Linked DNA regions of Gluconacetobacter diazotrophicus PA1 5. The protein of the gene in region 2 interacts with the protein of the main gene of each other region in a pairwise test. Links are inferred from orthologs where the notes say so. Each region holds a gene or a part of one and is shown on either strand. Other genes may lie near its edges. The genes, in order: GDI_RS06555 and mrdA.

Region 1 (11,523 bases), 1.0 Mb from region 2 along the record:
GTCCGAGTGCGGCTGCTCGGTAATGAAATCCACGTGGTAGATCCCGGCCTCCTGGCAGGTCGCGATCGCCCGTCCCACGGATTCGTACCGCGCCTTGGCGTCGCCGCGGATCTGGATCTGCGGCTGCGGCTTGATGACGGCCACCTTTTCCAGCCTGTCCAGAAGGTCGGCGCGGCTTTTGACCGCGACTTCGTTCCAGTAGATCTGGCCGTTTTCCGTCACCGCCAGGACCACGTTTCCGGGCCTGGTCTGGGTGGGCTGGTTGGCGTCCTTGGGCAGGGTCACCTTGATGGTATGCGTTGCGACCGGGATGGTGATCAGGAAGATGATCAGCAGCACCAGCATGACGTCGACAAGCGGAGTGGTGTTGATGGCGGACACCACCTCGTCTTCATCGCCGCCGCCTCCGACTTGCATCGCCATGTTCAGGCAACCCGGTTGGAGGTCGTCGTGGTGGTCGGCGAGTCATCGGGGCGCACCACGATGTCCGGCGTCACGCCGTGACGGAAGCCACCCAGCAGGATCGACTGCAGGTCGGCGGCGAAGTTGCGGACCTTGTCCATCGCGCCCTTGTTGCGGCGAACCAGCAGGTTGTAGCCCAGCACGGCCGGAACGGCGGTGCCCAGACCGATGGCGGTCATGATCAGCGATTCACCGACCGGGCCGGCAACCTTGTCGATCGACGCCTGGCCGGCGATGCCGATGGCGGTCAGGGCGTGATAGATACCCCAGACGGTGCCGAACAGACCGACGAACGGCGAGGTGGAACCGACGGTGCCCAGGAAGGCCAGGCCGCCCTGCAGGCGCGACTGGATGGTATCGACCGCGCGCTGGATGGACATGGACGTCCAGCTATGCAGGTCGATCGATTCCTGCATCGTGCCCTCATGATGCTCGGCCGCGACGATGCCGGTATCGGCGATGTAGCGGAACGGCGAGGTCGGCTTCAGCGCCGCGGCGCCTTCCTGGATCGAGGACTTCGTCCAGAACACGCTCGAAGCCTCCTTGGCGGCCGAGAACATGCGGGCCTGTTCGAAGAACTTCGTGACCATGATGTACCACGTGCCCAGCGACATGGCGACCATGATCAGCAGAACGCCGCGCGCGATGATGTCGCCGTTCCGCCACAGGGCATCGAGGCCGTACGGGTTGCCGGCGGGCTTGGCCGCGGCGGCGTCTTCGGCCGGCGGGGTCACCGCGGGCGCGGCCGGCGCGGACGCGTCCGGAGCGGGGGTCGCGGCCGGAGCCGAGGCATCCGGGGCGGGAGCGCCGGCGGCCGGGGCAGCCGGAGCCGAAGCGTCGGGCGCGGCCGGAGCGGCGGCAGCCGGCGCACCCGGAGCGGGGGCGGCGGGAGCGGACGCGTCAGGAGCAGGAGCGGCGGCCGGAGCGGCGGACTGTGCATCCTGCGCGACCGCAATGACGGGCGACGAGACGCTCAGAACGGCCGCCAGGGCCGACGCGGCAACGACAGGAACACGGTGCAGTCTGGTCATGTACTCCAAATCCTTTGTGGTAGATGGCCCGTTTTCCGGAACCCCGGAGCCGTCGGGTTCACCCGGCCGGCTCCGGCAACTTCGGTAACCTTCAGTCGTTGCTGAGCCTGAAGGTAATCGTATACGGATGGTGGAATTCCTTGATGGGAACACCATTCTTGACCGCAGGCTGATACCTGGCGCGGCGGACGTAATCCAGCGCGGCCTGGGCGAATTCCTGCCCGCCCTGCACGCTGGTGACGGCACAGTTGGTCGTCTCGCCGGTCGCTTCCACGTCGCACAGCACGGTCACGCGTCCCTCGCGATTTTCCTCGAGCGCCTCCTCGGGATATTCGAGCTTGACGTTGTTCACCGGGCGCGCGCCCGCCAGATGATCCGGAACCGGCGGACCGACCGGCGCGTTTGGCGCGGGCGGCGCCACGCTGGCCGCGGGCGGCATCGGCTTGGGCGGCGGCGTGTGCGTCACCTGGCGGATCACCTGCTGCGGCGGCGGCTGGATCTGGATCTTCGGCGGCGGAATGTACGGCGGCGGCGGCTGCGTCATCACCGGCGGCGGCGGCGGCGGCGGGGGCGGCGGCGGCGGCTTGGGCTCGGTGATAATCTTGGTCTGGATGGGCGGGTGCAACTCCTGGACGATCTTCGCCCCGAGGCCGTTCATCAACGCCCAGATCAGAACCACGTGCAGGAGAACAACGACAGTAATCCCGACGATATGCTTCATCGGACTGCGTTGTTGTTCCGCGTAGTTCATGTCGAAACCTCCTTAACCTCTCGTCCGCGCCGGTTTCGGCACTCAAACCCACGACAAATCAGCACCACTGAGGCAGCTTCGGCTCCCGTCCCGGAAGACCGGGACCATGCATCGCGGCGCGGACCGCTGAGGCATTCAGGACACACGAAAACAGCATCGGAGACCCAACGATCCCCTGCGTTCCGACCTGGCCGGACAGCCATCGAAATGCCGCCAAGCCATTGAATTGGGCTATTGCCCCCCCCTCATGTCAAGCAAGATATTTACTCAATCCGAAACGAGCATTTTGTCATCACTGGCCTAAAAATTGGCCATATTAACCGCCTGTCATAAATGGCCAAAAACCGGCGATTTTTAAGCACGGGCCATCAATTCTGCCATTTTTCGCGCCGTGCCGCCTGTCTGTGCAGGGGCGATACGAAAACGGTGCCGGCCCGACCCACGGGCACCGGGAGCGCAATCTCGTGTAACGTGCGCGGCACCGTCCGGTTCGAATCCGCCCGGGATGCGCGTGCGGACGTGCCATAAAAAAGGCGGGGATGGCTCCGCCATCCCCGCCCCGATCCGGCGCGACCTCGCGGCATTGCTGCGGCACCGTTACTGGGCGGAAGCGCTCGCCTCCGACCGGGTGGCGCCCACCCGGGCGGCCAGGGCCGCGGCCATGAAGTCGTCCAGGTCGCCGTCCAGCACGGCGTCGGGATTGCCGCGCTCGACACTCGTACGCAGGTCCTTGACCAGCTGATAGGGCGCCAGGACGTAGGAACGGATCTGGTGTCCCCAGCCGATATCGGTCTTCGCCGCCTCGGTCTGCGCCGCCGCGGCCTCGCGCCGCTGCAGTTCCTGCTCGTACATCCGCGCCTTCAGCATCGTCATCGCCGTGGCGCGGTTGCGATGCTGCGAACGGTCGGTCTGGCAGGCGACGATGATCCCGGTGGGGATATGAGTGATGCGGATGGCCGATTCCGTCTTGTTGACGTGCTGGCCGCCGGCACCCGAGGCACGGAACGTATCGACCTTCAGGTCGGCTTCGTTGATCTCGATCTCGATCGAATCATCCACCACCGGATAGACCCAGACCGAGGCGAACGAGGTCTGTCGCCGCGCCGCCGCGTCGAAGGGCGAAATGCGCACCAGGCGATGCACTCCGGCCTCGGTCTTCAGCCAGCCATAGGCGTTGGGGCCGGTGACCTGGATCGTCGCCGATTTCAGCCCCGCCTGCTCGCCTTCCGAACTTTCCATCAGCGCGACCTTGTAACCGTGCTGCTCGGCCCAGCGGGTGTACATGCGCAGCAGCATTTCGGCCCAGTCCTGGGCTTCGGTCCCGCCGGCGCCGGCATTGACTTCCAGATAGCAGTCGTTGCTGTCGGCCTCGCCGGACAGCAGGCTTTCGGTCTCGCGGCGCTTGGCCTCCTCGGCCAGGGCGCGCAGCATCTGCACCGCGTCCTTCAGGACAGCGTCATCGCCCTCCATTTCGGCCAGTTCGACCAGGTCCAGCGTGTCGCGGACGTCGGCTTCCAGGCGCTGCACGCCCTCGACCTGCCCGGCCAGCAGGGTGCGCTCGCGCATCAGTTTCTGGGCGGTGTCGGGATCGTTCCACAGATCCGGATCCTCCGCCCGGTTGTTCAGTTCCGCGAGACGGCCAAGTGCGACATCCCAGTCAAAGATGCCTCCTCAGCAGCGCCACCGACTGCTTGATCTGTTCGTTGAGGGAATCGGTCTCGGCAGACATGAAACAGGTCTCCGTCAGGAAAAGGGGGCCCGCCGCAGCGGGCGCACGGCGTCAATACAGGCCGCCCATGCCGATGTCACCCCCGCCGGCAGGCGCCGCGGGGGGTCCGGACGGCCCCGCCTGCGGCGCGGGACCGGTGCCGGAACCCACGCCGGGCGCGCCGCCTTCGGGCGTGCCGACCGAGGGAGAGGCCGCCATGTCGCTTTCGGAGTCGGGCATGGTCTCGGCCCCGGTATCGGCGGCGGTCAGCGCGCCCGTCGCATTGGCGAACAGGTCGGAACTGATACCCGGCACCTGGTCCGGCTTGAACGCGTCCACCGCCATGCCCATGCCGGTGTCGTAGCGTGCCAGCGTGATCCCCTCGGGCACCGGGAAATCCAGCTTCGGCCGGTCGGCCAGCACCGCCTTCATCACCCGGTTCCATATCGGTCCGGCGATGGCGGCACCCGTTTCGGCCTTGCCCAGGGTCGCCGGCGTATCGAAGCCGACCCACACGACCGTCACGATTTCAGGCGAGAAGCCCGCGAACCAGGCATCGTTGAAGTTCTGGCTGGTGCCGGTCTTGCCCACGATGGGACGGTCGATGCCCGCCCCCGCCTGCACGCCGGTGCCGCGCAGGATCACATCGCGCATCATCGTGGTGATCTGGAACGCGCTGGCGGGCGAGACGACCTGCGGCCGGGTATCGATGATCGCGGGCCCGTCGGCCGGCACGGTGGGAAGCGCCGGAAGGGAGGCGGAAGCGGTGGGCGCCTGGGCAGGCGGGGCGGCGGGCGCGGCCTGCAGATCCATGCCCGTGGGCCGCCACAGCACGTGGCCGTCGCGATCCTGCACGTCGTCGATCAGGCTGGGCGTGACCAGACGGCCGCCGGAGGCTATGGTGGCATAGGCCCCGGCCTCGCGCAGCACGGTGGTTTCCACCGCGCCCAGGGCGGCGGGCAGGACATGCGGCATGGCATCGACCAGATGCAGGTTGGCGGCCATGGCCGCCACCGACTTCATGCCGATATGGGCCGCCAGGCGGATCGTCACCAGGTTGCGCGATTCCCGCAGCGCGTCATGCAGCGTGGTGGGGCCCCAGAAATCCTTTTCGTAATTGTTCGGGTGCCAGGTTCCGTAGGACACCGGCGAATCGTCGAATTTCTGCGACGGCGAAATCCCCTGTTCCATCGCCGTCAGGTAGACGAACGGCTTGAAGGACGATCCGGGCTGGCGGAACGCCTGGGTCGCGCGGTTGAACTGCGACTGGGCGAACGACCAGCCGCCGACCATGGCCAGCACGCGGCCGGTGCGCACGTCCATCGTGACCAGCGCACCTTCGACGCGGGGGATCTGCCGCAGCGCGGCGCCGCCGCCCGTGGCCTGGGGTTCGATCATGACCAGGTCGCCCGCGCGCGGCAGGCGCCAGCGCCGCATCCACGCCATGTCACGCGCCAGCAGCCGTCCGGTGTGCGGCACGCCGTGCGAGGCCGGCCCTTCCAGCCATCCGACCTCGCCCGTCGTGGGGGACAGGACCACGCCCAGGCGCCAGGATTCCAGCATGCCGGCGGGCTTCGCCACCGCCGCCAGCGCGGGCTGCCATGCGTCGGGCACGCTCGCGGCGGCCGTAACGCCGTCCAGATGGCCGACCGGCCCGCGCCAGCCGCCATGGTCGTGGTCATAGGCCATCAGCCCGTCACGCACCGCGCCGGTCGCGATCTGCTGCAGATGGGGGTCGAGGCTGGTATGGACCAGCAGGCCGCCCTGCATGGTGGTGTCCAGCCCGTAGCGTTCGATCAGCGCGCGCCGCACGTCCTCGGCGAACCATTCGGACCCGGGGACCGGGCCGGGGCGGACGAAGGCCTGCGGCACCAGCGGCTCGGCCTGCGCCATGCGGGCCTCGTCCTCGGTGATGGCGCCCAGTTCGGCCATGCGCTGCAGCACCCAGTCGCGCCGCCCGCGCGCCGCCTCGGGAAAGCGATAGGGGTTGTAGTTGGTCGGCGATTTGGGCAGCGCGCCGAGGAACGCGGCCTCGGCATTGTCCAGCTGGTCCAGCGGCTTGTTGAAATAGGTCTGCGCGGCGGCGGCGACGCCATAGGCACCCGCGCCCAGATAGATCTCGTTCAGGTAGATTTCGAGGATCCTGTCCTTCGGCAGGGTCTGCTCGATCCGGATTGCCAGCAGGGCCTCCTTGGCCTTGCGTTGCAGCGACACGGCGTTGGTGCCCAGCAGCATGATGCGCGCCACCTGCTGGGTGATCGTCGAGGCGCCCAGCGGCCGATGGCCCTTCTGCATGGTCAGGTCGGTCAGGCCCGCGCGGATGATCGCGAACGGATCGACGCCGCCATGGGTATAGAATTTCTGGTCCTCGGCCGCGATGATGGCGTTCTTCACCCGGTCGGGAATGGCGCTGTAGGGCACGAAGACGCGCCGTTCCGCCGCCAGTTCGGCCATCACGCGGTCGTCGCCGGAATAAAGCCGGCTCATGACCGGGGGCTGGTAGGTCCGCAGGCCGTCCACCGTCGGCAGGTCGGACACCAGTTGTTCGTATTTCGTCCATGCGACCAGGCCGCCGGCGGCCGTCGCCAGTATCAGCAGCGCCATCCCGCCCCCGGCGATGCGACGCACCAGGCGAAAGCGCGGCCGGCGCGGGCCGCCCCCCGGACCGGTCAGGCCGAAGCCGCCGGTACGGCCCGGGGGCGCCCCGCCGTCCGACGGGCCGTTCCCGCCCACGCGCGAGGTGACGAGCATCCGGCCGTCGCGGTCCGATCCGTTAGGAAAAATCATCCGGGGTCCAACAGGCGAGGTCCAAGGGAGCAATGTCCAGCACAAGAGGGTCCATCACGATAGGCGGTGTCCTAGCATTGTCGCGCGCCCGCGTCTCGTCCCGCGCTCAGGAACCCGACAGCCGGTGCCATTCCTCGCGCCCTTCCCTGTCCAGTTGCGCGAACGTGGCGTCGTCCAGCACCAGCCCGGCGGCGGCGGTGTTTTCATCCACATGGTCGGGGCTGCCGGTGCCGGGGATCGGCAGCATGACCGGAGCGCGGCGCAGCAGCCAGGCCAGCGCCACCTGCCCCGGCGTGGCTTGCAGGTCGGCCGCCGTCCGGGCCAGCGCGGTATGGCCCTGCGTCAGCCCGCCCGCCGCCAGCGGCGCCCAGGGAATGAAGCCGATCCCGTGCGCGATGCAGTATTCCAGCACGTCCTCGGACGCGCGGTTCACCAGGTTGTAGCGGTTCTGCACCGTGGCGACCGGGAAGAAGCGCGCCGCGCGTTCGATCATGTCCACCGAGACCTCGGACAGGCCGACATGGCGGATCAGCCCTTCCTGGCGCATCGCGGCGATCACCTCGAACTGCGCCTCGGGCGGGCAGTCGGGCCCCACGCGATGCAACTGCCACAGGTCGATCCGCGCCACGCCCAGGCGGCGCATGCTCATCAGCACACACTGGCGCAGGTAATTGGGGTTGCCGACCGGGCGCCAGATATCGGGACCATGCCGCGTGTGGCCGCCCTTGGTCGCGATCGTCAGCCCATCATAGGGATGCAGCGCGGCGCGGATCAGGTCCTCGCTGACACAAGAGCCGTAGCTGTCGGCGGTGTCGATCAGCGTGACGCCGCACGCCGCCGCGCGCCGCAGGGTGGCCAGGGAACGATCGCGGTCCGGCGGGTCGCCCCAGATGCCGCGCCCGGTGATGCGCATGGCGCCGAAACCCATCCGGGCGACCGGGATGTCACCGCCGATGGAGAAGAGTCCCGCCTGGCGGGCGTCTGGGTGGGACATTCGGGCCTCCTGCATGAAGAAGATTTCTTCTTTCTTCAAAAAAGAACGAAACAATATGGCACTGGCGAGGCAGTCACCCCAGCATCCGGCCGATAACCCGCGCGGTGTAATCCACCACCGGGATAATGCGGCCATAATTGATGCGCGTCGGCCCGATCACGCCGATCGCACCCACGATGCGGTTGCTGTCGGTCCGCGCCGGGGCCACCACCGCCGACATGCCCGACAGGCCGAACACGCCGCTTTCGGCCCCGATGAAGATCCGCACCCCCTCGGATTCCTGCGCCAGGTCCAGCAGGCGCAGCATCGTTTCCTGCGTTTCTAGCCGTTCGAACAGCATCTGGATGGTGGACAGGCGCTCGATCTCCGTCACGTCGGCCAGCAGCCGCGCCTGGCCGCGCACGAACAGCGTGCCGCCGCGATCCAGCTCGCTCCACGTCGCCAGGCCGCTGGCCACCACTTCGGCCGTCAGATGATGCAGTTCATTGCGATTGGCGGCCATGTTGGCGCTGACATGCTCGCGCAGGCCCTCCAGCGTGCGACCGGTCAGGTGGGCATTCAGGTAGTTCCCCGCCTCGACCAGAGCCGAGGGCGGCAGGCCGATCGGGGTTTCGATCACCCGGTTTTCCACCTGCCCGTCCGCCCCCACCAGGATGACCAGCGCGCGGCGCGGCCCTAGGGCCACGAATTCGATATGCTTCACCGCACCGTCGCTCTTGGGCGCCAGGACCAGACCCGCCGCCGAGGACAGGCCCGAGAGCATAGACGAGGCCTCGGACAGCATGTCCTGCAGCGACCGGCCGCGCATTTCCAGCGAGCGGGTGATCGTCTCGCGCTCGTCCTCGGTCAGGCTGCCGAACTGCAGCAGGCCGTCGACGAACAGCCGCACGCCCTTTTCGGTGGGCAGGCGGCCGGCCGAGGCGTGGGGCGAAAACAGCAGTCCGGCCTCGGTCAGGTCCGCCATGACGTTGCGGATCGTGGCCGGGGACAGCGACAGCGGCAGGCGGCGCGAGAGCGTGCGCGAGCCGACCGGTTCGCCGGTTTCCACGTACTGTTCGACGATTTCACGCAGGATCGCCGCGGATCTTGCGTCCAGCCCGGGCGGCAGGGCAGGACGGGGGGACAGCGTGGCGGGGTCCATCGGCCTTGGTTCCTCCCTGTTCGACCGGCCAGGAAACGCCAGCCCGAAAAAACGACCAGCCTAAATCTGGAACCGGAAGCGGGCCATGACAAGCACGGGACTGGAAATCCGTTCCCCGCTCGGGCTATGCCCGGCCCCTCGGCCTGCCGATCGGAGTACCGCCTTCATGACCACCCGCCCCTCGGGCCGCGCACCTGATGCGCTGCGCGCCATTTCCATCGAACCGGGCTTCGCCCACCATGCCGAGGGTTCGGCCCTGATCCGCATGGGCGGGACCGAGGTGCTGTGCGCCGCCACCGTCGAAAGCCGGGTGCCGCCGTTCCTGCGCGGCCAGGGCAAGGGCTGGGTGACGGCCGAATACGGCATGCTGCCCCGCGCCACCCATACCCGTGGCGGCCGCGAGGCCGCGAAGGGCAAGCAGTCGGGCCGCACCCAGGAAATCCAGCGCCTGATCGGCCGCTCGCTGCGTGCCGTCGTCGATCTGGAGGCGCTGGGCGAGATGTCGATCACCGTCGATTGCGACGTGCTGAACGCCGATGGCGGTACCCGCTGCGCGTCGATCACCGGCGCCTGGGTCGCATTGCGCCTGGCGCTGGAAACCCTGGTGCGCAACCGCGTGCTGGCCCGCCTGCCGCTGACGGCGCAGGTCGCCGCCGTATCCTGCGGCCTGACCGGGGCCGGCGCGGTGCTGGACCTGGATTATGACGAGGACAGCGCCGCCGCCGCCGACGCCAACTTCGTGCTGACCGAAACCGGCGGCATCGTCGAAATCCAGGCGACCGCCGAACACGCCCCGTTCGCGCAGGACCAGTTCGACACGCTGCTGCGTCTGGCGCGAACCGGCACCGCGCAGCTTTTCATCGCCCAGCGCCAGGCCGTGGACGCCGCCCTGACCGCGCGGACCGCACCGTGAGCGGGCAGGCGACACGCCGCCTGGCGCGCGGCGACCGGCTGGTCCTGGCCAGCCACAATGCGGGAAAGCTGGTGGAATTTTCCGCCCTGCTGGACGGATACGGCATCACCGTCCTCTCGGCCGGCCAGCTCGGCCTGCCCGAACCCGAGGAAACCGCCGAGACCTTCGTCGGCAATGCGGCCCTGAAGGCCCATGCCGCGGCGCAGGCCAGCGGCCTGCCGGCGCTGGCGGATGATTCCGGCCTGTGCGTCGCGGCCCTGGGCGGCGCGCCCGGGATCTATTCCGCCCGCTGGGCCGGACCGGAGAAGGATTTTCCGGGCGCCATGGCCCGTATCCACGAGGGCATCGGCGACGATCCCGACCGGTCGGCCTGGTTCGTCTCGGTGCTGTGCCTGGCCTGGCCCGACGGCACGATCCGCAGCTTCGAGGGCCGGATCGACGGCCGGATCACCTGGCCGCCGCGGGGCACCCACGGCCACGGCTACGACCCGGTCTTCACCCCCGAGGGCCGCGACCGGACCTTCGCCGAAATGCCCGAGGCCGAGAAAAACACCATCAGCCACCGCGCCCGGGCCTTCGCCCTGTTCCGTGACGCCTGCCTGCCCGGGGACTGAATACGCATCCACCGTACCCCCGGCGGGATCGTCCCGCCGGCACGCGCGACCGCACCCGGTTCGATACGGCACGCCGAGCCTCATTGAAGGACATCCGATGGGCAGCACATCACGCGGTGCAGGCAACCTGCACGACGCACGACGCCGGCAGGTGGTCCTGTCGGATTTCGTCGTCTCAGACAGTCTTTATGCCCCCTCGCTGCGGATCGCCCGGCACGATCACGAACTGGCCAGCCTGTGTCTTGTCCTGAGTGGCGGCTATCAGGAAGTTTTCGGGCAGCGCGCCCGCACGGCGACCCCCGGCATGCTGATCGTTCACCCGCCGGGCGAGCATCACGCCGACCGGCACGCACCATCTCCCACACGGATCCTGACTATCGAAATCGCCGCACACGCGCTCGATCATTACCGGCAGGGAACAGGATTGTTCAGCGACGCCATGGATCGCCATGATCCGGGCATTGTCGGACTGGGCATGCGGCTTGCCCGTGCCATCCGCGACAAGTCCACAAAGGACGCATGCGAAACGGAAAGCATCGTATCCGACATACTGGATCACGCCTGTCTATCGGTTCAGGCCGACGCGCGCGGCGCGAAATGGCTTCTGGCCGTCAGGGATTATCTTCACGCCCATCCGGGCCGCCAGACCTCGATGCGGGAACTCGCCGCCCTGGCGAACGTGCATCCCATTCATCTGGCGCGCGCCTTTCGCACCATATTCGGCTGTAGCATCGGCCGCTACATGCGCCGGCTGCGCGTCGGAGTGGCCTTGTCCCTTCTGCACGACGGCGAGTCCGGCCTGGCGGATGTCGCCGACCTGGCCGGTTTCAGTGACCAGAGCCATATGACCCGTCTGGTCAAGGCGTCGACGGGACAATCGCCCGGTAGATTGCGCGGGGACCGAATGTTCTGACCGTCGCGCACGCGGGCCGGTGGAATGTTTGTCCTGTTCAAGACGCCTGCCCGCGGATCGCGTTATCTGCGCCCCATGATCCGATATTCCCTTCCTGCCGCCATCCTGCTGTCCGTCGCGTTTTCAACGCCGATCGCGATCGCGTCGGACCCGTTGGACACCAGCGACCCCGCCATCGGCATCCTGCGGCAGATGAAGGCCGCGTCGGG
Region 2 (11,097 bases):
GAAGCCCCCCTGCGGCGCGCCGCCGACGCGGGCGACGAACTTCGTGATCAGGTCGCGTTCCTCGTTATTCATCGTATCCGTCCTGTCTCCGACAAGGGTGCCTCGCCAAGATGTGGCCCGCGGACGTCAATTCCGCAAGCCCGCCCCGCGCACCCCCCGCCCCTGCGAACATCGTACCGCCCTGGCGCACCCCGGCTTTTTCGGGGGATCCGCGCGCCATCCCTGTATGGTGCGCCCCTTCCGCGTGCCGGACGGCATGCCCCTTCCTACCGCCTACCGGAGCATCCTTTCCATGGTCCCGGCCCCCGCGCCCCGGCCGACCGACACGCGTCCCCTGTCGTTTCAGGCGCTGATCCTGAAACTGCACCAGTTCTGGTCGGAACAGGGCTGCGCCATCCTGCAGCCGTACGATACCGAGGTGGGTGCCGGCACGCTGTCGCCGCACACCACCCTGCGGGCCCTTGGCGCCCGCCCGTGGAAGGCCGCGTACGTCCAGCCCTGCCGCCGGCCGTCCGACGGGCGTTACGGGGAAAATCCCAACCGGTTGCAGCATTACTACCAGTATCAGGTGCTGCTGAAGCCGACGCCCGAGGACAGCCAGAAGCTGTTGCTGGACAGCTACCGCGCCATCGGCATCGATCCGATGGAGCACGACATCCGCTTCGTCGAGGACGATTGGGAAAATCCCACCATCGGCGCCTGGGGCCTGGGGTGGGAGGTCTGGTGCGACGGGATGGAAGTGACGCAGTTCACCTATTTCCAGCAGGTCGGCGGCATTCCGACCGTCATGCCCTCGACCGAACTGACCTACGGGCTGGAACGGCTGGCGATGTATGTCCAGGGAATCGAAAACGTCTATGACCTGGATTTCAACGGCCAGGGCCTGACCTATGGCGACGTGTTCCTGCGCGCCGAACGCGACTATTCGCGCCATAATTTCGAACTGGCGGACACCGAAATGCTGCACCGCCATTTCATCGACGCCGAGCGCGAGGCCATCGCGCTGGTCGAATACGGCGTGGCCCAGCCCGCCTACGACCAATGCCTGAAGGCCAGCCACCTGTTCAACCTGCTGGACGCGCGCGGCGTCATCAGCGTCAGCGAACGCGCATCCTATATCGGCCGCGTGCGCACGCTGGCCCGGCGATGCTGCGACGCGTGGCTGGCGGGCGAGGAATAAGTCATGCCCGAACTTCTGCTTGAACTGTTTTCCGAGGAAATTCCCGCGCGCATGCAGGCCCGCGCGGCCGAGGACCTGGTCCGCCTGGTCACCGATGCCCTGGCCCCGCTGAACCCGCGCGACGCGCGGGGCTTTTCCGGCCCGCGCCGCATCGCGCTGACCCTGACGCTGGACGGCGTCGTCCCCGGCACCACCGTTGCCGAGCGCGGCCCGCGCGAGGGCGCGCCGGAAAAGGCCCTGGCCGGCTTCACCCGCAAGCATGGCGTGACCCCGGCCGACCTGGTGCTGGAGGACGGATTCTGGGTGCTGAACCGCACCGTGCCCCCGGTCGAGGCCGCGACGCGAATCGCCGAGGCCCTGCCCCCGCTGCTGCGCCGCTTTCCCTGGCCCAAATCCATGCGCTGGGGTGAAGGCAGCGGTTTCACCTGGGTGCGGCCGCTGCGCCGTATCCTGTGCCTGCTGGATGGCGAGACCGTCGCGTTTTCGCTGGCGGACGGCGAGGATGACGGCCACGGCCTGCGCGCCGATCGCCTGACCGAGGGCCACCGTTTCACCGCGCCGGGGGCCTTCGCCGTGACCGACGCCGCCGCGTGGCGCGACGGGCTGCGCGCGCGGCAGGTGCTGGTCGATGCGGCGGAACGGCGCGCGCTGATCGAAGAGGGCACGACCCGGTTGGCGGCCGAGGAAGGGCTGCGAATCGTCCCCGACCCCGGCCTGGTGGACGAGGTCGCGGGCCTGACGGAATGGCCGGTTCCCTTCCTGGGGCGCATCGACGAGACCTTCATGGACCTTCCGCGCGAGGTCATGCAGGTATCGATGCGCGTCAACCAGCGCTATTTCGCGCTGATCAACGATGACGGATCGGCGGCGCCGCGCTTCGCCTTCGTGGCCAACCTGCTGCCGGAGGATGGCGGCGCGCTGACCATCGCGGGCAACGAGCGCGTGCTGCGCGCCCGCTTCGCCGATGCACGCCATTTCTGGGACCTGGACCGCGCCCGCACCCTGGCCAGCCGGGTGGGCGCGCTGGACGCCATCACCTTCCACGCCGCCCTGGGCAGCCAGGGCGCGCGCGTGCAGCGCATCGTGCGACTGGCGGGGCTGCTGGCGCCGATGGTGGGGGCGGACCCGGCCCAGGCCGAACGCGCGGCCCTGCTGGCCAAGGCGGACCTGACCACCGGCATGGTGGGCGAATTCCCCGAACTGCAGGGAGTGATGGGCGCGTACTACGCCCGGCATGACGGCGAGGCCGATCCGGTCGCCACCGCCATTGCCGAACATTACATGCCGCGCGGCCAGAATGACGGCGTGCCCGCCGCGCCGGTGTCGATCGCGGTGGCGCTGGCCGACAAGATCGACAGCCTGGCCGCCTTCTTCGCGGCGGGCGAAAAGCCCGGCGGTTCGGGCGACCCCTACGCGCTACGCCGCGCCGCCCTGGGCGTGATCCGCATCATCCGCGAGAACGCGCTGCGCCTGGACCTGGTGAAGCTGTTCGTGCTGGCGGCCGAGGCCCTGCCCGAGACGCTGCGCGACGCGCCGGACCTGGCCCTGCTGCCGGGATTCGTGGCGGAGCGGCTGCGGGTCCAGTTGCGGGCCGAGGGGGCACGGCACGACATCCTGGCCGCGATTTCCAGCGGCAACGAGGATAGCGACATCACGCGCCTGCTGGCCCGCACCGACGCGCTGGCGGCGATGCTGGCCACCGATGACGGGCAGAACCTGCTGGCGGCGACCAGGCGGGCGGCGAACATCCTGCGAATCGAAGACCGCAAGGACGGACCGCATGACGGCGCACCGGACCCGACGCTGTACGAGCAGCCTGAGGAACGGGAGCTGGCCAACGCCCTGCTGGACGTCATCCCCGCCGTGGAAACTACGATCGCGGCGGAACGGTTCGAGGACGCGATGCGCGACGCGGCCCGGCTGCGCCCTGTGCTGGACCGATTCTTCGACGCCGTGACGGTCAATGCCGACCGGGCCGATCTGCGGGCCAACCGGCTGCGGCTGCTGGCGGAACTGCGCCGCATGACGGTGCTGATCGCGGATTTCAGCCAGATCTGAGGGGTAAGGACCTCGCGCCAGGAACAGTAGCTGCGCGGGGCGGCCGTTCCGCACCAGCAGGATGGCGTTCTGGCGGAAGCGCCGGGCGACTACCTGCCCGCGCGCCAGCGGCGGTGCGACGGCGAACAGCGGTTCGGACCAGCGGCCCAGCCGTCCTTCCCCGTGCGTGCAGGGTGACGCCCGGCAGGGACGCGGCCATATGGCGCATCGTCCGGTGGTTCCAGCCGTCCGGCCGGCGGCCGCCGCCGGGATTGCTGGCGCTTATGACGAGGATATCTCCCCGTCGCCACCATGCCCCGGCGTCGTCATCAGGGACCGGCCGGCGGCCGGTGCGGACCGACTGTCCGCCCGCGCGATACAGGCTGAGCCGATAGGCCCGTGCGGTGGCGGGATCGACCGGTCGCAGGCCGGTCATGACGGGTCCGACGCGGTCTCGCCGAACGTGGAATTGCGGTGCACCCAGGCCGACAGCAGCAGCCCGAACCCGAACATCACCGTCAGCATGGCCGAACCGCCGTACGAAATCAGCGGCAGCGGCACGCCGCCGACCGGAATCGTCCCCATCACCATCGACAGGTTGACCGCGCAATAGAGGAAGAAATTGGTCGCGATCCCCAGCCCCAGCAGGCGCCCGAACTGGTTGCGGCTGCGCAGGGCGATCAGCATCCCGCCCAGCACCATCAGCATCAGCAGCCCGATGACCACGATCCCGCCGACATAGCCCCATTCCTCGGCGATCATGGTGAAGATGAAGTCGGTCTGCTTTTCCGGCAGGAAGTTCAGTTGCCCCTGCGTGCCATGCAGGTAGCCCTGCCCCCACATCCCGCCCGACCCCAGCGCGATCTTCGACTGGATGATGTTATAGCCCGCGCCCAGCGGGTCGCTTTCGGGGTGCAGGAAGGTGGTGATCCGCGCCTTCTGGTAGTCATGCAGGTGGGCGTAGGCGAACTTGCCCAGCAACGGCAGCGGTGCCAGTAGCAGTACGATCTGCCACAGCCGCATCCCGGCGGCGAAGAAGATCGTGGCCCCCACCACGCCGATGATGACGGCGGTGCCCAGGTTGGGCTCCTTCAGCACCAGCCCCACCGGCAGCAGCACCATCAGCGCGGGCGGCAGCAGGTAGAGCGGATTGACCATCCTGCGGTAGCTGATGCGGTGGAACCACGTCGCCAGCACCAGCACCAGTGCGATCTTGGCCAGTTCCGAGGGCTGGACCTGCATCCCGCCGATGATCAGCCAGCGTTCCGCCCCCTTGCCGACATGGCCCATCCGCAGCACCGCGACCAGCAGCAGCAGCGATAGCCCGTAGAGCGGCCAGGCCAGGCGGACCAGAACGCGCGGGCTGGTCAGCGCGACGCAGATCATCATCACCATGCCGAAGGCGAAGCGGATGGTCTGCGGACCGGCGAACGGACGGGACGACCCGCCCGCCGCGGAATAGAGCGCGCCGTACCCCACCCCCGCCAGCACGCAGATCAGCAGCACGTACAGCCAGTTGACCTGCCACAGCTTGGCCAGGATGCGGAAATTGGGTTCGGCGCGCAGGAGGCGCTTCTGGAAATTCATGTGTCCCTCTCCGGCAGGGGTAACGCAGCCCACCGGCGACTATTCGATGTCGGCCACCACCTGGCCCGGCGGTTCCTTGCGGTTCGCCGGGTCGCGGGTCAGCGCATCGGTCATGATATCGCGGGCCAGCGGCGCCGCAACCGCGGCGCCCGCATTGCCGTGTTCCACCACCACCGAAACCGCATAGCGCGGCGCGTCATAGGGCGCATAGCAGATGAACAGGGCATGCGGGCGATATTCCCACGGCAGGGCGGAGGAATCGAAATGCCCGCTTTCGCGCAGGGCGCGCGACACGCGACGCACCTGCGCGGACCCGGTCTTGCCGGCCATCTGGACGCCTGGAATATCCAGGCGCGCCTTGGGCGCGGTGCCGTGTTCCTCGTTGATCACGGCGAACATGCCGGCGCGCAACTGCCCCAGGAACGGATCGGGCATGCCCAGCGCCGGCCAGTGCGTGGGGTCCGTGCCCTCCGCCAGCTTGCCCGCGACCGCGCGGACCAGATGCGGCTGCACCGCCCGCCCGCTGGCGATCCGCGATGCATAGGTGGCGAGTTGGAGCGGCGTGACCTGCACGAATCCCTGCCCGATGCCGCTGACGATCGTATCGCCGCCATTCCAGTGCTGGCCGTGCGCCCGCCGCCAGTCCGGGGTCGGGATCAATCCCTGGCGGGTGTGCGGCAGTTCGATATCCAGGTGCGTGCCCAGGCCGAACGCGTGCGACGCCGCGGCGATGGCGTCCATGCCGGTCCGCCGCGCGGCTTCGTAGAAGAACACGTCGCAGGAGAATTTCAGCCCGTCCTTCAGCGTCAGCGATCCGTGGCCGTAACGCGACCAGCAATGGAAGCGCGTGCCGCCCACATCCAGGTAGCCGGGACAGAAGATCCGGTCGGTCGGCGACAGCGTGCCGGCCTGCAGGGCCGCCATGGCCACGGCGGGCTTGAAGGTCGAGCCGGGGGGATAGACGCCCGCGACCGCCTTGTTGATCAGCGGCGTGCCCTGGTTGTTGGTCCATTCGACCCATTGCGCCTGGCTGACGCCGCTGTCGAACAGCGAGGGGTCGAAGGACGGGTTGCTGACCATGGCCAGCACCTCGCCATTGCGGCAATCCATCACCACGGCGCTGGCCGACTGGTCGGCGATGCGCCCCAGCACCGCCTGCTGCAGGCCCGAATCGATGGTCAGGGTGATTTCGTCGCCGGCCTGCCCATCATCGCGCGACAGTTCGGCCATGACGCGGCCGACGGCGTTGACCTCGATCTCCACCGCGCCCACCTGGCCGCGCAGCAAGGTATCCTGCGTCTGCTCGATTCCCGACCGGCCGATGCGCATTCCCGGCAGGGCCATCGTCGCGTCGGCCGTCACGTCCTTTTCGCCCGGCGGCGCGACATAGCCCACGACATGGGCCATCAGCGGCCCGAACGGATAGTTGCGGGTGGTCCCGACATCGATCAGCACGCCGGGCAGCGAGGGCGCATTCAGTTCGATCCGCGCCATGTCGTCCCACGACAGGAAGTCGTGCAGCATGATCGGGATGAAGCGCCGCTTGTGCCGCATCTCGCGCTCGATACGCGCGCGATCGCGGGCCTCGATGGGCACCAGGGCGGAAAACCGGTCCAGCGTGCCGGAGATGTCGCTGGTGTCCTCGGGCAGCAGCAGCGCGCGCCAGTTGACCTTGTTCGACGCCACGGCAATGCCGAACCGGTCGACCACCCGGCCGCGCGGCGGGGCGATCAGGCTGCGATTGACGCGGTTGTTTTCCGCCAGCTTGGCGTAATGGTCGCCGTCGAGCACCTGGAGTCCGTACAGCCGGTGCCCCAGCGCGCCCAGCGCCGCCATCTGCGCCCCCAGCACCACCAGCGCGCGCCGGGTGAAGACCCCGCGCGACGGATTCCCGGTATCGGGCCGCGACATCAGGCGGGTGGCGGTTTTCCTGCGCCGGATCATCCACCCATCCGCGTCAGGACAGAGAATACGTCATGAGTCGCGCGCAAGGGGGACGTCAGGCGCGGCCGGGATTGGCGATCGTGCGCGCCATGGCGGCGAAGACGGCATACAGCACCGGGAACACCCCCAGGCCCAGCGTCCACTGGAAGACGAACGCGCCGACCGGCATCACCCGCAGCGACAGCGCGGACACCAGCGTCCATTGCAGGACCGTCCCCCCCAGCGACACGCCGCCGAACACCAGCCACAGCAGCAGCCCGTGGATGCGCGCGAATCCGTACCGCGCCGACATCCCCACGCCGTGGACGATCAGCAGCACCAGCAGCATCACGCCCGGCGGCCCGAATCCCAGCAGATCGACCAGCAGCCCCAGCAGGAACACCAGCGGCGAGGACATCGAGGCCGGGCGGAAGATGGTCCAGAAGAAGACCGAGGACAGCACCACCCCCGGCAGCAGCTCCGCCTGCCCCGGCAGGTTGAACGGCGCGGACAGCAGCAGGATGGCCAGGCCCGTCAGCGCGCCGGGCAGGCCGCGCCGCGACAGCACGTCCAGCCGGCGCCACAGGCTGGCACGGGGCTGGATGCCCGGCTGAAGCGCAGGTGACTGGTCGGGCGTCATCCATGCACACTCTCATCCACGACCAAGTGGGGATTGGAAGGGAACCGAAAGGATACTGCCGGGCCGCAGCAGGGGAACCCGCCCCGGGGCATCCGGCGCGACCACGGCGGACCGCCCGTAATCGAAGACGCGGACAATGTCGAGATGCTCCAGCGACGCGGCCGGAACGATGACCGGCTGGCCGGCGCGCGGGTAGTGAACCCGCCCGACGGGCAGCCCCGGGGGCAGTGAATCAATCTCGCCATTGGTGACGACGCGTTCTCCCTCGATCGGGGGGGTATCCTGGGGATAGTAGATCAGGCGCGGCGTGCCCGAATTGTCCCCCGCCATTATAGCGGCCCCATGGCTGACTTCCAGCGTCACCGGAATCCGGCTGGACGCATCCGTTACCAGCAGCACCCGCACCGAGCGCGCGCCGACCTCGGTCACGCGGCCGACCAGACCCGACGCGTCCAGCACGATTTCGTCCTTGTGAATACCGGCATCGACATTGGCGGCCACCAGTACGCTACGCGCATACAGCCCGCTGGTATCGCGGACCACGCGCCCGGTGACAAACGAGGGCGCGGGATCGGGCATCCAGTGCAGGTTGGCCTTCAGCGCCGCGTTTTCATCCGCCAGGGCGGCGGCAACGTCGTACCAATGGCGCAGATTGGCGTTTTCCAGGCGCAGGCGCTGATTTTCGGCCTCCATCCGGCCCATGTCGCGCATGCGGCCGAACAGACCGTGAAACTTTTCCTGGGGCCAGACGATCAATCCATAAGCCGGAGCCAGAATGTCGGCCACGCTCATGCGCACGCGTTCGGTCAGGCCCCGGTCGGCCTGGCCCAGCAGCATGATGCCGACCGCCGCGACGATCAGCAGCGGCAGGACCAGCCGGTCCAGCGCCTGGCGGAGGGGGATGGACAACGGAATCATGACGACACCCCCGCGATTCGCAGGTGTCCCTGTCCGTTTCTACAGCCGCCCCGCCGGACGTTCATCGCCCCGGCCCCCTTGCCTGTCCCTGCGCGGGCCGGCCACCGCCTGGCCGAACCGCCTGTTTTCGCCTGCCGTCAGTACATGCTGGTCAGGACATTCTTCAAACGTTTCATTTCTTCGAGGGCGCGTCCAGTCCCCAGCGCCACGCAGGACAATGCGTCCTCGCCCACCGTCACCGGCAGGCCGGTCGCGCGGCGCAGTACCTCGTCCAGCCGATAGAGCAGCGCGCCGCCGCCGGTCAGCACGATTCCCTTGTCCACGATGTCGGCGGCCAGTTCTGGGGGCGTGTTTTCCAGCGCGGTGGTCACCGCGTCCACGATCTGGCTGACCGGCTCGGCCAGGCTCTCGGCGATCTGCGCCTGCGACACCACGACCTCGCGCGGGACGCCGTTGATCAGGTCGCGTCCCTTGACCTCGCGCCAGCCGCCGTAATCTTCCAGGTCGTCGGGCGGCAGGGCCGATCCCAGTTCGATCTTGATCCGCTCGGCCGAGCTTTCACCGATCAGCAGGTTATGGTTACGCCGGATATACGAGATGATGGCCTCGTCCATCTTGTCGCCGCCGACCCGGGCCGAGCGCGCATAGACGATACCGCCCAGCGAAATCACCGCGACCTCGGTCGTACCGCCGCCGATATCGACGATCATGCTGCCCGACGGCTCGGTGACCGGCAGGCCGGCGCCGATCGCCGCCGCCATCGGCTCCTCGATCAGGAAGACCTTGCGCGCGCCCGCGCTCTCGGCGCTTTCCTGGATCGCCCGGCGCTCGACGGCGGTCGAGCCGGAGGGCACGCAGACGATGATCAGCGGGCTGGCGAACATCCGCCGGTTATGCACCTTGCGGATGAAATGCTTGATCATTTCCTCCGCGACCTCGAAATCGGCGATGACGCCATCGCGCAGGGGGCGGATGGCGGTGATGTTGCCGGGCGTGCGCCCGACCATCTGCTTGGCTTCCTCGCCCACCGCCAGCACCATCTTCTTGCCGCGTACCTCGGCGATGGCGACCACCGAGGGTTCATTCAGGACGACGCCACGCCCCTTGACATAGACAAGGGTATTGGCCGTGCCGAGGTCGATGGCCATGTCGGCCGACAAGAGACCCAGCAGACGAGCAAACATCCAGAACTCCCGACAACAAGCACGACTATGGCAGATCATCCCGGCCGGGGTTGCGCGACGTGCCGACAGCCACACGTCGCCTCGCACACAAGCCCACAGGATCAGGCCGTGGGCTTACCGGGGCTGGAAGAGACGGGCAAGGGCCACGGACATTAAATCGTGCATTTCCATGCCGCCCCGCCGATCCCGCTTCCCGCTGGCATGAAAACTTTTCCATCCCCTGCCGGAATGCCCGGCCGCTTCCCATATCTGCGGCGTGGCGCGGCGGCGCGGCGGCATGCCTTTTTTTCGCCACCGAACCGCCCTTCCGCATCCATCAGCCGCACCGAGAATGGCGGCCAGACGGTGACAAGGAAGACGATCATGAAGATCCGCATGCATGCCCCCACCTCCACGCAGACCCGCCATCGAACCCTCGTTCGAAGCGCCCTGGCAGGGGCGGGACTGCTGGCCCTCGCGGGGTGCGGCAATCCCTATGACCCCGGCGCGCGCGCCGGCACCGGCGCCCTGATCGGCGCGGGCGGCGGGGCGGCCATCGGCGGCCTGGCCGGCGGCGGCGGCGGCGCGGCCATCGGCGCGCTGACCGGCGGTGCCGTGGGCGCCGCGACGGGGGCCGCGACCACGCCGCCCCCGCCCCGGCGCGGCTACTGACACGCGGCTACTACAGACAGGATTATCGAGAGATGGTACATAACTGAGCGTAATCATGTATAAAAGAGAGGCAGTACTAAATGAGCCTTGTCCGGGCGGTTATACAACGGTTATTGAGGACGGACCGACGAAAAAAAGCGGGGCACCCGAAGGATGCCCCGCCCGTCATGATACCGGCCGTCCGGTGCCGGTCAGGCCGTCATGGCTTCGGGTTCGGCGCGGGTACGCTTGACCAGCAGCTTGTTCAGCGCATGAACGTAGGCCCGCACGGCCGACACCAGCGTGTCGCTGTCCGCGCCCTGGCCGTCCACCAGCTTGCCATCTTCCTCCAGCCGCACGGTGGTGCGCGCCTGCGCGTCGCTGCCCTCGGTCACCGCGCCGACCGAATAGAGCTGCAGCGTCGCCTCGTGCGGGAAGATCTCGCGGACCGCGTTGAACGCCGCATCGACGGGCCCCTGGCCAGTCACGGTGGCGCTGCGCGCCTCGCCGTCGACCTCCAGCGCCAGGTCGGCGCGCGCCGGACGGCGAGACCCGGCCTCGATATCCAGCGAGACGAAGCGGATGCGGGCATGGTCGCGGGCCTCGTCATCGACCAGGGCGACCAGGTCCTCGTCGTAGACGACCTTCTTGCGGTCGGCCAGGTCCTTGAACCGCGCGAACGCATCATTCAGATGCGCCTCGTCCATCTCGCCGTATCCCATGGCCTTCAGCTTGTCGCGAAAGGCGGCGCGGCCGGAATGCTTGCCCAGGACCAGCGACGACCGGGTCCAGCCCACGCTCTCGGGCGTCATGATCTCGTAGGTCGCGGCATTCTTCAGCACGCCGTCCTGGTGGATGCCGCTTTCATGCGCGAAGGCGTTGCGGCCGACGATCGCCTTGTTGGGCTGGACGTCGAACCCGGTGATCGTCGCCAGCATCCGCGACGTCCGCAGCAGGTTCTGCGTCTTGATGCCGGTGCTGTACGGCAGCACGTCCTG

Evidence for each region.
Region 1: the proteins of mrdA (region 2) and GDI_RS06555 interact in binary tests that used the Escherichia coli proteins (3 or more experiments, as listed by UniProt). The link is inferred for Gluconacetobacter diazotrophicus PA1 5 from one-to-one orthologs.

What each region holds. Positions count from the first base shown.
Region 1 is NC_010125.1:1,380,182-1,391,704, reverse strand. Bases 3,825-7,116 are described here. They hold GDI_RS06555 (penicillin-binding protein 1A), read right to left. Parts: upstream 6,740-7,116; coding sequence 4,025-6,739; downstream 3,825-4,024. Other genes in these bases: GDI_RS06550 (aldo/keto reductase), read right to left, coding at 6,846-7,116. Also shown: GDI_RS06575 (ExbD/TolR family protein), read right to left, coding at 1-423; GDI_RS06570 (MotA/TolQ/ExbB proton channel family protein), read right to left, coding at 426-1,493; GDI_RS06565 (energy transducer TonB), read right to left, coding at 1,585-2,244; more of GDI_RS06550, read right to left, coding at 7,117-7,733; heat-inducible transcriptional repressor HrcA, read right to left, coding at 7,807-8,874; rph (ribonuclease PH), read left to right, coding at 9,041-9,787; rdgB (RdgB/HAM1 family non-canonical purine NTP pyrophosphatase), read left to right, coding at 9,784-10,401; GDI_RS06530 (helix-turn-helix transcriptional regulator), read left to right, coding at 10,499-11,314. UniProt on the Escherichia coli protein: Cell wall formation. Synthesis of cross-linked peptidoglycan from the lipid intermediates.
Region 2 is NC_010125.1:2,396,637-2,407,733, forward strand. Bases 4,297-7,162 are described here. They hold mrdA (penicillin-binding protein 2), read right to left. Parts: upstream 6,749-7,162; coding sequence 4,844-6,748; downstream 4,297-4,843. Other genes in these bases: rodA (rod shape-determining protein RodA), read right to left, coding at 4,297-4,804; GDI_RS11155 (hypothetical protein), read right to left, coding at 6,804-7,162. In the rest of the region: GDI_RS11130 (DUF2076 domain-containing protein), read right to left, coding at 1-72; GDI_RS11135 (glycine--tRNA ligase subunit alpha), read left to right, coding at 293-1,180; glyS (glycine--tRNA ligase subunit beta), read left to right, coding at 1,184-3,238; more of rodA, read right to left, coding at 3,650-4,296; more of GDI_RS11155, read right to left, coding at 7,163-7,367; rod shape-determining protein MreC, read right to left, coding at 7,380-8,285; GDI_RS11165 (rod shape-determining protein), read right to left, coding at 8,423-9,469; GDI_RS11170 (hypothetical protein), read left to right, coding at 9,833-10,120; GDI_RS11175 (2-isopropylmalate synthase), read right to left, coding at 10,312-11,097. UniProt on the Escherichia coli protein: Catalyzes cross-linking of the peptidoglycan cell wall. Responsible for the determination of the rod shape of the cell. Is probably required for lateral peptidoglycan synthesis and maintenance of the correct diameter during lateral and centripetal growth.